Regions from separate parts of the Priestia sp. 53B2 genome, predicted to be linked through region 2. Evidence: a T-box and tRNA genes for the amino acid it is inferred to sense, from the RefSeq annotation. Region 2 holds a T-box; the other holds one or more tRNA genes.

Region 1 (6,394 bases), on a different contig from region 2:
AATAATCCGATGCAGTTTCATTGTGTTAAAACCGTAGTCCACTATTGCTTTTGCCGCTTCTGAAGCATATCCTTTCTGATGATAGAGAGAATTAAATACCCAGCCAATTTCATAAGTATGGTCTCCAAAATAGTTAAAAAAGACGATATGACCAATTAGGTTTTTTTCATTTTTTAATACAACTGGAAAACTTTTAACATTTTCTTTCGTATTTTCATTTACAAATTTCTTCGCATCATCCTTACTAAAAACACCTTTTGGTATGTACTTCATGACATTAGCATCAGATGTATATGCGTAGACATCTTGCCAATCTTCATATTTAAATTTGCGTATTAGTAATCTGTTGGTCTCAATGTTCATGTGGTTCTCCCCTATCTCAAAGCTATCTTTCTATACGCTTGTTTCGATAATGAAGATATAAAAACCTCTTTGCACCAAGTTACTATTGCTTTTGTTGACGCTTCTTTAAAACAAGATAAAGTGACTCTGCGAAAAAGAAAAACAAAAGAGAAAAAAGGACAAATAAAATCTCCTTCACGGCTAGCTTATCCTTTAGGCACCATTGTGTTATTTTTGTCGATTACAATCGCTAGTAATTTTCAAGAACACCTTTACGAAGGCCTACACGTTGCGAGATTTCTTTTACATATGCCACTATTTTCTATCATACCTGTACTGCTTCTGATTATCGCATTTTTAAGGAATAGGAAGAAGCAGCACGAATAGTTGCATCTCTAGTAAATAGAAAGAATAGCCTTAAAATGATCGAGGTGATGTTCGTGTATATATGGTTTTATGATCATTTTGTTAATACCATCTTATTTCCGCTTACTTGTATCATGCTAGTGTGCGTATCATTAGGACTGTATGCATACTTTAAGCTAAAAAAAATGAAAAATTGATACTAGATGGCTATTTCCCACATTCAAAACAAGAAAGATACAACAAGATAAAAAGCAACTGTTATTCCCGCTGCAATTAAAGCTGGCTTTAATTTATACTTGGCATATTCAATAACAGATAAATCTAATATTTTGGCGATGGTATTCGTATCATCGCTTAAAGGTGAAGAAAATGATCCAAATGAACCGCTTGCAAATACTGCACCGATAATCAACGGCAAAGAAAGATCTGCAGAACTTGCAAGCGATACGCCAAGCGGCATTAAAATCCCCCACGTCCCCCAAGCAGACCCGATAAAGTAAGAAATAGCAGCTCCAAAGATAAACATGAACGGGGTGATGAACATATGAGGAATCCACTTGGAATGTGCGGTCACAAAGTTGGAAAACCCCAAGTCTTCTGTAACAGCGGATAATCCCCATACTACCGATAACAACAGAATAACGGACATTAAGTCATTGCCTCCTGTGATAAAACCATTAAGCAAATTCTGTAAGGTAAAGCGCTGAAATAAGAAAAAAATAAGGGTAATTAATATAGTTATAATTAAAGCTACTACCATCGCTTCTAGCACGTCTGCTTTAATAAATGCTTCAAAAAAAGTGTGACTCTTATGATGACCGCTCCACCATGTTAAAAATAAAGTGAACGAAATCACAACAAGTAAAGGCAGTAACAGATTCCAAGGCTTAGAAGGCAAATCCTTCGATACGCAAGGATGACAATCATGCCAATCTTTTTCGTCTTCTTCTTCAAGCTTCATAGGAGCCGTAGATTTTGAATGATGAAAAAAGCTGAAATAAATCCCTACTAAAATAATCACAATTGAAAAGAAATTATAAGGAATGCTTTGAATGAATAAAGAATAAGCGTCTTGCTTTATGCCTTGATGATCAATCGCCATTTGAATGATTGATACCATATATCCGACAAATGCGGTTGCCACGGGAATTAAGACGATAACAGGAGTAGCAGTTGTTTCAATAACAAACCCTAGCTCTGCTGTCGTCATTTTCACTTTTTTCAGCAGCGCTCTCATAATGGGCGCGATTGTAACAAAACGAAATGTGGGAGCACTGAATGTTCCAATGGTTGAAACATAGGTTAAAATAAGGGCTTTTTTTCTTGTATCAATTCTTTCAGCAGCTGTTTCCACAAAACCTTTAACTCCTCCAGCCGTCTTAATCATTCCGATAAGCCCTGAAAACGCGTATAAAAAGGCGACGATTTCTATATTACTTTTATTTCTAAGAGCTTGTACAACGTAGTGAAGTAGTTTTTCAACACCTCCTATAATCGAATGATCAATCAAATAAGCGCCTACTAATAGGCCTAAAAACAACCCTGGCAGCACTTGTTTGGTGAAAATAGCTATTGGAATAACAATTAAAAACGGTATAATTGAAAACCAACTAGATTCCATAGGACTCTCCCCTATCTTAAAAACCATATTAGATGTCTTCACGTATCGTTCATTAGCTTTTAATGTAACCCCAATATTATGTGTATATTCACGAAAACAACACGTATAAGCAGTACGGCTTTAATAAAATATTTCTGATTAAAAACAGCATAATAAAACTCTTTATTTCTACAACAAAAAAAAGCAGTTTGCACATGCAAACTGCTTTTGAAAAGAAGCGGAAGACGAGGTTCGAACTCGCGACCCCCACCTTGGCAAGGTGGTGTTCTACCACTGAACTACTTCCGCACATATATGAAAATAAAGATGCGGGTGAAGGGACTTGAACCCCCACGTCATAAGACACTAGATCCTAAGTCTAGCGCGTCTGCCAATTCCGCCACACCCGCGTGTGAATTAAAAGATAACTCCAAAATGGCAGGGGCAGTAGGAATCGAACCCACACTGACGGTTTTGGAGACCGTAGTTCTACCTTTAAACTATGCCCCTAGAAATGATTTTCTAAAAGAACCTCGTTTATCAACGACGCTATATTATAATAAAACATATATAGAAATTCGTCAATAGGTCTTTTTAAAAGTCATGACTAGGACTAGCAATTCAAAAAAAACTGTGAGGCATATCACAGCTTTTCACACATTCCCTTCACCACCTGCAGTCCTTTTTAATTTTAATATCGACTATTTGTTTTTAGAGACTCTGCTGTAACACAGTACTATACAAAATGTCTCCAAAATCGTGTAAAGACCGAAAGAATATGTAGCAGTGCAGATTTTACAGGAGGCGCGTTTTTTTGAGAATCCGTATTAAAATCCACAGGTTCTCCCTCATTTCCCACAAGCGTACTGTGAGAAATTTTAGTTTCAATAGCTCCTGTTAACTCGGCTGCAAATTCTTCACTATCTATCATAACCATGGATTCAGTATTTAAAAATGCAGAGCGTGAATCTAAGTTAAAAGAACCAACTGCACTTAAACGCTGATCATAAACAACAGATTTCCCGTGAATTGAATAAGGCTTTTGATATTCATAAAGCTTTGAACCAGCTTTTATGACGCGATTCTTCACTCCCAAGTATGCAGAAAAAGCCATAGCATTTGGAGTGGATGTAATAGAATTAGTTAAAATAATTCTTTGCACTTTTGGTTTTACTTGCTTATCTATATACTGTTCCATCTCTTTTGTTGGTACGATATAAGGGCTTTGAACAACAATGGATTTTTCAGCTTGTTGCGAAAGCTTAATAAATGTTTTCCATATAAAAGGACTTTTATTCATTCTTTGAATAGGATTTGTAATAAAAGAAACTTTTCTTGTAGGCATCGTTGATTCTCTCCATACAATATAAGGATGGACAAAAGGTTCGTTTGCTTTTTTGGCCTCTTCGTATTGATCTATCAACAACTTTTTTCCTGAAAGACCACGAAATTGTTTAGTTTTCTTGAGCTTTGGAAAAGCTTTGCGTGTATACGGATGATTCCATAATTTCTCTATATACTTCTCCATTGAGAGAATAACACTATGACTTTCTTGCTTTGTGTTATAAATCAGCACATCACGGTCATAGACAAAATTTTTATCTGGTTGACTGGCCAAGTATTTATCTCCAATATTTCGTCCTCCACTAATACCTAATTGGCCATCGACTACTATTATTTTATCGTGAAGACGATTATGCCATGTCCAAGGTTTAAAAATAGTAAAGGGCTCATAGTACTTTAATTCAATATTATCGTGGAAAGCTAAAGCATAAAGAACATTTTTTCTCTTACCTTTTAACCCATGAGAGATCCCATCTAACAGCACGCGAATACGTATACCTCGATCGGCAGCTTCGAATAAAGCGCCCATAAGTAAATCCGAAGAACGACCTTTACCGATGGAAAAATACGCAATATCGATTGTATGCCTCGCTTCTTGAATCATCTGCATTCGAACAAGCCCTGAAAAATAACCGTTTTCCAAAAGCATAACTCGGTCTGTGGATTCTTTCTTCCCGTAAAAATTCTCAGTATTCATTACTTTTAAGTCTTTTCCCTTGTGCAAAGGGACATAAAACAGTACCACTGCAGTTGCGAATACATATATGAAGTACAATACGACAATCATTATGAGTATATTTATTAGCATGTTTCCTGTCACAATCCCTTTCCATTCTTATCGTTCTGTTTTTATTAGGATTCTTACTTTTTTAACTTCTATACCTTTTAAAATAAGAATGGAATGATGGATTACTTGTTACACCACTGTTGATTTCCGTTCAAGTCTTCGCCTTTCCTTCTAAACAACAGCTAGAAGCAATTATATTCACGAAACCTACGTTTACACTACCAATAAAAAAATCCGAACGCGTTTGATTCTCCATCAAGAATCAAACGCGTTCGGATCTTCCTTCAAGTAACATGCTTTTGTTCCAGCCTCTTTCAAATAGATATGCTTATTGTAAAAATAATTCTCAATTTTTTCTTTATACATATTTAAGGAGATATATGGTTTATTATGGTTTTAAGATAACTTTCGTACATTCATCCTGATGATTGTTAAACATTTCATAGGCTTCACTTGCTTGATTAAGAGGGATTCTATGAGAAATTATTTCTGTAGGATCAAACTCCCTATCTGTAATTTTTTTAAATAATTCTGGCATGTAATGAATTACTGGAGCCTGTCCCATTTTTAAAGTAATGTTTCTTTCAAAAATGTTCCCAAGAGGAAACATATTATATATCGATCCATATACACCTGTTAGCTGAATTGTCCCAAATTTCCTTACTGCTTTTAAGGCAATTTGAATAGCACTTAACGTTCCTCCTTGCAGCTTGAGTTTTTGTTCAATCGCTTCTACTGGTGATTTCTTTCCATCCATTCCTACACAATCAATTACAACATCTGCTCCACCACCGGTTACCTCTTTGATATAGCTTCCCATATCGCCGTATTTATCAAAATTAAAGCACTCTACGTTATTCATTTGTTTAGCTCGTTTTAATCTATATGGAACGTTATCAACAGCGATGACCCGTTTAGCACCTTTCATCCATGCAAACTTTTGAGTCATTAATCCAATGGGGCCGCTGCCAAGAACCACTACTGTATCCCCAGGTCCAACTCCGGAATTTTCTACACTCCAATAAGCGGTTGGCAGAACATCAGACATAAATAACAATGCCTCATCATCAAGCTCACAGGAGGGCGGAATTAAAAATGGCATAAAATTCTCAAAGGGAACACGTAATAGTTCAGCCTGTCCTCCTGGGTGATTCCCGTATCGTTCAGTGAACCCAAAGTATCCTCCTGTATCGATTTCCTTATTAGGATTAGAGTTATCACATTGACTTTCTAAATCATGCTGACAATAATAACAGGTCCCGCACGAAATATTGAACGGTAAAACTACTCTATCTCCTTTTTTTACTTTTGTTACCTCTGGACCCACTTCTTCTACAATTCCCATTGGTTCATGGCCAATAACGTATCCTTTTTCAGCAGGGAGAGCACCTTGGTAGATATGTAAATCCGAACCGCAAATAGCTGTAGATGTAATCCTAACAATAATGTCGTCTTTTTTCTTCAAAGATGGATCTTCTACTTCTTTTACTTGGATATCCTTTGCACCTTGAAAAGTTACTGCTTTCATAATCACCCTCCTTAATTAAATTACTACTCTATACCCTTAATGTCCCAAAATATGTATATGTATGGCTAGAAATTTATTTAGCCTTCATTTAGATTAAAAAATGAGCGTAAATACTTCTTACACAACAAAAAAGCAGAAGTTCATTATCTTCTGCTTTTACAATTTATACTCTCTATTGTGAACCTGCTCTAAGTAAAACAGCGGCTCTTTTATTGATTAAGGTCGTTCTCCATATCTTTTATATCTTGCTGAAACTCTGTTAAACGCTGACGCTGTGTTTCAGAAGCATTTTCAAGCGCATTCTCAATTTGCTGAGAGGCTTCATTCACTTCACCTATCGCTTGCTTCGCTTCATGGCCGTACGATGCATCATTTTTAGCTTCATTTGCCTGTTCATATGCATCTACTGCTTCTTTATGCCCCTGCT
Region 2 (6,394 bases):
AAGCTACCCGTTAAAATCCCTGCTACTAAAGGTCCCATATAGGATACGACTGGAAGCATCGCATTTCGCATGGCGTGCTTAACTGTAATAACGCCTCTGCTTAAACCTTTTGCTTTCGCTGTACGAATATAATCATTACTTAATACTTCAAGCATACTCGAACGAGTTAATCGTGCGATAAACGCCATAGGGGTTGAAGCAAGTGCGAGAGCTGGTAACACCGTGTGTGCCCAAGATTCCCAGCGTGCAACCGGAAAAATTTGTAGTTTCATAGCCAGAACGTATTGTAATACCGCTGCCATGATAAAACTCGGAACTGAGATTCCTAGAACTGCAATAACCATTGCCGTGTAATCTTGCCACTTATTATGTTTTAAAGCAGCAATAACACCAAGTACTACACCAATAGCAATTGCTATTAAAATAGCTTCCATCCCTAGCATGAATGAAACAGGAAATCCGCCGTTAATCAAATCATTTACCGTTTGGCCTTTATATTTGAAAGATGGACCAAAATCCCACTTTAAAATTGATGTTAAATAATCAAAGTACTGATGGTACCAAGGCTGGTCTAAACCGTAATACTGATTTAGATTTTTTTGAATTTCAGGGGGAAGCTGCTTTTCTGATGTGAATGGACCTCCTGGAACAGCACGCATTAAGAAAAAGGTCGCTGTTACGATCAGCCATAATGATAGAAACATATAAATAAGTCGTTTTCCTATATATTTGAACACCCTGACACACCTCCATATTTTTACAAAATTCGCGCACAAGAAAGAAAAGTATATGGAGCACCAGGCCCCATATACCCTTTGTCACAATTGATGTTACTTACTCAAAATGAGCCCACTTAATCTGAATGTCTCCAAGTCCAGACATCACAACATCTTTCAGCTGCTTGTCTTGTACCCAAGCGTTTGTATAGAAGTAGATTGGTGCCACTGGCATTTCATCCATAAAGATACCTTCTGCTTTTTTCAACATTTCCAGACGTTTTTTAGGATCTGTTTCTTTTTGAGAGTCAATTAATAACTTTTTATATTCTGGATTTTCCCAGTTTGTATCATTGTTTCCGCCTTTTTTATCACGGAATAATTCTAAGAAGTTGATTGGATCGTTAAAATCTCCTAACCAGCCCATACGTCCAACTTGATAATCTCCTTGGTGTAATTTTTCAATGTAAACAGCCCACTCAGAGTTGTCTAACTGTACTTTAATACCAAGGTTTTTCTTCCACATATCTTGAACAGCTTGTGCAATTTTTGCATGTTTTTCATCCGTGTTGTATGAAACCTTAATTGCTGGCAGTTCTGAAGCATCTTTAAGGCCCATTTCTTTCAAGCCTTTTTCTAAATATTCTTTTGCTTTTTTCACATCATTGTCTTTGAAATAGCCTTTTTTGTTGTCTTCAAACATTGTTGGTGGTACAGCCGCCATCGCTGGAACTGAACCGTCTTTTGTAATTTGTTCTGTAATACCTTTACGATCAATTGCATAAGCTAATGCTTTACGAATGTTCACATTGTCTAAAGGTTTTTGTTCTGTATTAAACTTGTACCAGTAAGTACCCGCAATCTCTTGAATGTTTAATGAACCGTCTTTCTTTAATTCAGGAAGTGCATCAGCTGGTAATTGACCAGTAGGCATACCCGCCCAGTCTAATTCACCGTTTTTGAACATTGAAAGTTCAGTGTTATTATCATTGATCATGTACATTTCAACTTTTTTAAGTTTTACAGCATCTTTATCCCAATAGTTTTCATTAGGAACTAACTCGATTTTGTCATTATGTTTCCAAGCTTTAAGCTTGAAAGGACCGTTTGACGTATAGTTTTCGCCCGCATTTGTATACCATTTTTCATTTGATTCAGCAATTTTCGTATTCACTGGGAAGTACGTATAGAAAGCTGTTAATTCTAAGAAATATGGCGTTGGGTTTTCTAATGTTACCTCAAGCGTTTTATCATCTGTTGCTTTAACGGCAACATCATCTAATGAACCTTTTCCTTCATTGGCAGCTTGTGCATTCTTAACATAGTATAATTGATATGCATATTGAGATTCGTTTTTAGGATCTAACGCCCATTTCCATGCATATTCGAAATCTTTTGCTGTTACAGGGTCACCATTTGACCATTTTGCATCGTCACGAATCGTAAACGTATATTTAGTTTGATCATCGCTGACCTTCACATCTTTCGCCATTGCATTTTCAGGTTTTCCATCTTTACCGATACGAGTTAAACCTTCGAATGTTTGTAATAATACGTTTGATGACGTTGAATCATTAGCTAAGCCTGGGTTAAGTGAAAAAGGCTCAGTTTTAATGTTTAAGCGAAGCTCTTGCTCTTTTTTCTTATCGCCGCCATCACTGCTAGCGTTTTCACTGCCACCAGATTCTTTGTTAAACCCGCATGCAGCTAAAAACAAGCTCATGACAAGCAGCAAACTGAAAAGAATCGACAACCTTTTCTTCATTGCGTATTACCCCCTATTAAATTTTGTTTGTGTGGCAACCATATTTTTTGATATTCACTAATTTCTTAATCCTCTTTCAATACAAAATAATCAGTTATTTTTTCGTGTAGTAGAGCGTTAAAGACCTCACTGCAAAATTATTCTTCTACTCTATGAAACTGTCATCAATTGTTTACATGCTGTAAATCTAATGTATGCGCTTAATATGTAGAAGACTCATTCATTACAAAATTCGCTAATTGAAACAAAACATTTTCTATTTTGTGTTTTCTGAAAAATTAAGAAATTGTAATACCTTTGTAAAAAATATGTTTGTTACGCCTATTATAAATATTTTAAAAATTTATTGCAATACTATTATTTAATGGTATTTTTCTGTCACGAGGGAAAAAACCTTATCCTATAAGGATTGTGCCTACTTGTCAGACGTCTAAAATCTTTTTTGTAGTATAGGTATTACAATAGTATTACAAAGTCATTAGAAATACTAAATAAAAGATTTTTACCAAATCCTACACCAAATTTTCATCAAGAAATGCTTTAATTAAAAGGTTCTTGTCTTTTTTTGTCGCTGAAAAATTCCAGTAAATTGTCTTATAAAACTTTTTAGCGATAAGATGTTTAAATTCCTGCTTTTTCGCGTTATAATAACGAATAACTATATAATTAAAGCTGTGAAAAAGAGTAGTATGCAGAATTTTCATTTTTAGAGAGTTTGTGGCTGGTGAAAACAAACATTGAAACCTGCAGAATGGACTTTGGAGCTTTCAAGTGCAAAGCTTGAACGTTGACCTCAACGTTATATGAATAAAGATAGTTCACAATTATGTGTGCTAATTAGGGTGGCAACGCGGTCCATTCGCCCCTAGCTTATGCTAGGAGCGGATGGGCCTTTTTATGTTGTATTCGTAAATTAGCATCATATATGTGCAGATGAAAGGAAGATTTGATGAAAACAATTTTTTCAGGTATTCAACCAAGCGGTACAATCACTCTAGGTAACTACATTGGAGCGATGAAGCAATTTGTTGAACTTCAACATGACTATAACTGTCATTTTTGTATTGTAGATCAGCATGCGATTACAACGCCTCAAGATCGTTTAGCACTTCGTAAAAACATTCGCAGCCTTGCTGCTCTGTATGTAGCAGTAGGAATTGATCCAGCAAAATCGACTTTATTTATTCAATCAGAAGTGCCCGCCCACACAGAAGCGGGATGGATGTTACAGTGCGTAGCGTATATCGGTGAACTTGAACGTATGACTCAGTTTAAAGATAAGTCCGCTGGAAAAGAAGCAGTATCAGCAGGATTACTAACTTATCCTCCATTAATGGCAGCGGATATTCTTTTATACAACACCGATTTGGTTCCAGTTGGTGAAGATCAAAAGCAGCATTTAGAATTAACGCGCGATTTAGCTGAGCGCTTCAACAAAAAATACAATGATATCTTCACTATTCCTGAAGTACGTATTCCAAAAGTGGGCGCACGCGTCATGTCTCTTCAAGATCCTACGAAAAAAATGAGCAAGTCCGATCCAAACCAAAAAGCTTTCATTACGCTCTTGGATGACGCAAAAACAATTGAAAAGAAAATCAAAAGTGCCGTAACGGATTCAGAAGGTATTGTTCGCTATGATAAAGAAAATAAGCCAGGTATTTCAAACTTATTAAGTATTTATTCAATCCTAGCCAATAAATCGATCGAAGACATTGAAGCAATGTACGAAGGCAAAGGTTATGGTGACTTTAAAGCTGACACAGCTAAAGTGGTAGCTGAAGCACTCGCTCCAATTCAAGAAAGATATTATGAATTAGTTGATTCTAGCGAGCTAGATGATATTTTAGATCAAGGTGCCGATAAAGCAAATGCAACGGCTAATAAAATGCTTCGCAAAATGCGAAACGCAATGGGAATTGGCCGTAAACGTTAAAAAAACGACTGCTATGCAGTCGTTTTTTTTTAATTAACTTTTGGCTCTTGTTCAATTTCCCAAAGTTTTTCAAAGAAAGGTTGTCCTTTTACTAAGCGCTCGCATAATAATTTATGTTTCGGTGACCACCCTGACTTCGTTTCATCGTATAGCTGATTCCATACGTCTTGAAACGACATCTCTTGAATATCTTCGTATTTCGTTGGATTCCACTCTGTGTACCAGTAGCGGATTTGAGCTGTATTTTTTGTTGTATGTAGCTGATCAAGTGCCATAAATAAAAGCTGTTTTAGCTGACGTTCTTTACGTGTTAGTCCTCTCATCGTTTCAGGAGACGGCGAAAGAATATGATGCTCTTTTTTATTCAGCTCGTCTTCACTGAACTTATATTCTAGCTCTTCTTGATCCGCAATCATCTCATAGACTAACTGCTCTTGTCTTGGAATTAAGCGGCTTTTTCGAATCGGAATATGATATCCCATCGTATCAATTGCTAAAATATTCGTTCCATCTGTAACGATAAAACAATATTCAACCTGCGTGCGTTCATGATTTTTCCGAATGTATGCTTTCTGATAGACATCTTGTAGTAGTTGTTGAGGTAGCTCGGAAAGATCATTTTCAATGTAATGAAATAAAAGCGGATTTACTTTTAATAATGGTGCTTGATCGAGCAGTTCTACACAATCGTCTTTTCTCCACTCATGGAAATGACACACATTATAACCGTTTTCTTCGCCTTCAAACCAATTAACCCATACATCATGAAGATATAGCATAATTTACCCCTCACTTACTATCTGTTTGTTATCCATCAGTATAGGCAGAGAAAGGAATTTTTATTCCAAATGATGTTATCTTTCTAAAAATTAATTGTAAAATGCCTTCGTTTTTGGCTATTATTCAAATGCACTTATTTCGAAGCTAAGATATAACGCCAGTGCTAATGATTGCTAAAGGCTTCATGAGCTATATCCACCCCTATAAGCAGAAAAAAATCCGAGTTTCTTCTATAGTAATAGGTTTGTCAGGAGGTCTGACAAACTTAAAAAAATCTATCACACTTTTGTGATAGATTTTTAACGAAGAGATTTGGGATTCAAAGCATCTTTTAATCCTTCACCAATGAAGTTGATAGCTAGGATTGTAAATGTAATAGCTAAACCTGGCGGAACCCACATCCAAGGCTTATTCTGCAGCACATCTGATTCCCTTGCTTCTGTCAGCATATTCCCCCAGCTTGGCGTATCAGCCGGCACTCCAAAACCGATAAAGCTAATCGCTGACTCAAACACAATAAGAATAGCCATCTGCAAACTGGCTTGAACCACAATCGTTGAAAACACATTTGGCAGCAAATGTTTAAAGATGATTTTAAACGGGCTGCACCCAATGGAAACAGCTGAAAGCACATATTCATTTTCTTTTTCAGCCAAGACTTTGCTTCGAACCAGCCGGGCCGTACTTCCCCAGCTTAAGAAACTAACAACTAGGATGAGCGTCCAAACGCCTGAGATCTTTCCAATTAGGATTGTATTTAACACTACAACGAAAACAATTAGCGGAAAGTTTAATACAAAATCTGTAAAACGCATTAAGAATTGATCCACTTTGCCTCCGTAATAACCCGCAATCGACCCAATAAGAGTTCCGATTAAAATAACAAGTGTTGTACAGGCAACTCCAATCAGTAACGAAGTTCTTCCTCCATACAATGTACGTGCAAATACGTCTCGCCCATTTGTATCCGTTCCAAACCAATGCTCACTAGAAGGCCCTGCATTCATCGCCATATAGTCGATACGTGTAATATCTGCTTTTGTAAGCAACGGTGCAAAAATGGCAAGAAGCGTAATCACAATCATGAAAGCTAAACTTATCATGGCTAGTTTATTTTTAACAAACTTCTTTCGCGCAATCGCCCATGGAGAAAGGTTTTTAGGAGCTTTCATATTCACTTCTGGCTGTACATCTTTT

Evidence for each region. A T-box is a leader RNA that pairs with one kind of tRNA and senses whether it is charged. The one in region 2 lies ahead of trpS (tryptophan--tRNA ligase), so its partner is inferred to be a tRNA-Trp.
Region 1: it encodes a tRNA-Trp, which carries the amino acid that the T-box ahead of trpS (tryptophan--tRNA ligase) is inferred to sense. The anticodon was not compared.

Annotation. Positions count from the first base shown of each region.
Region 1 covers NZ_JBLZXA010000027.1:406,935-413,328, reverse strand. Annotated here, with positions in the region: gene ACN6NE_RS22620 (GNAT family N-acetyltransferase) at 1-363, opposite strand, end outside; partial or broken gene ACN6NE_RS22615 (spore gernimation protein KB) at 523-729, shown strand; gene ACN6NE_RS22610 (Na+/H+ antiporter NhaC family protein) at 929-2,329, opposite strand; tRNA gene ACN6NE_RS22605 (tRNA-Gly) at 2,546-2,617, opposite strand; tRNA gene ACN6NE_RS22600 (tRNA-Leu) at 2,637-2,718, opposite strand; tRNA gene ACN6NE_RS22595 (tRNA-Trp) at 2,745-2,818, opposite strand; gene ACN6NE_RS22590 (phospholipase D-like domain-containing protein) at 3,045-4,439, opposite strand; gene ACN6NE_RS22585 (zinc-dependent alcohol dehydrogenase) at 4,828-5,967, opposite strand; gene ACN6NE_RS22580 (hypothetical protein) at 6,177-6,394, opposite strand, start outside.
Region 2 covers NZ_JBLZXA010000020.1:57,674-64,067, reverse strand. Annotated here, with positions in the region: gene ACN6NE_RS14505 (ABC transporter permease) at 1-737, opposite strand, end outside; gene ACN6NE_RS14500 (peptide ABC transporter substrate-binding protein) at 835-2,481, opposite strand; T-box leader at 3,147-3,351, shown strand; gene trpS (tryptophan--tRNA ligase) at 3,428-4,417, shown strand; gene ACN6NE_RS14490 (YjbA family protein) at 4,447-5,196, opposite strand; gene opp4C (oligopeptide ABC transporter permease) at 5,497-6,394, opposite strand, start outside.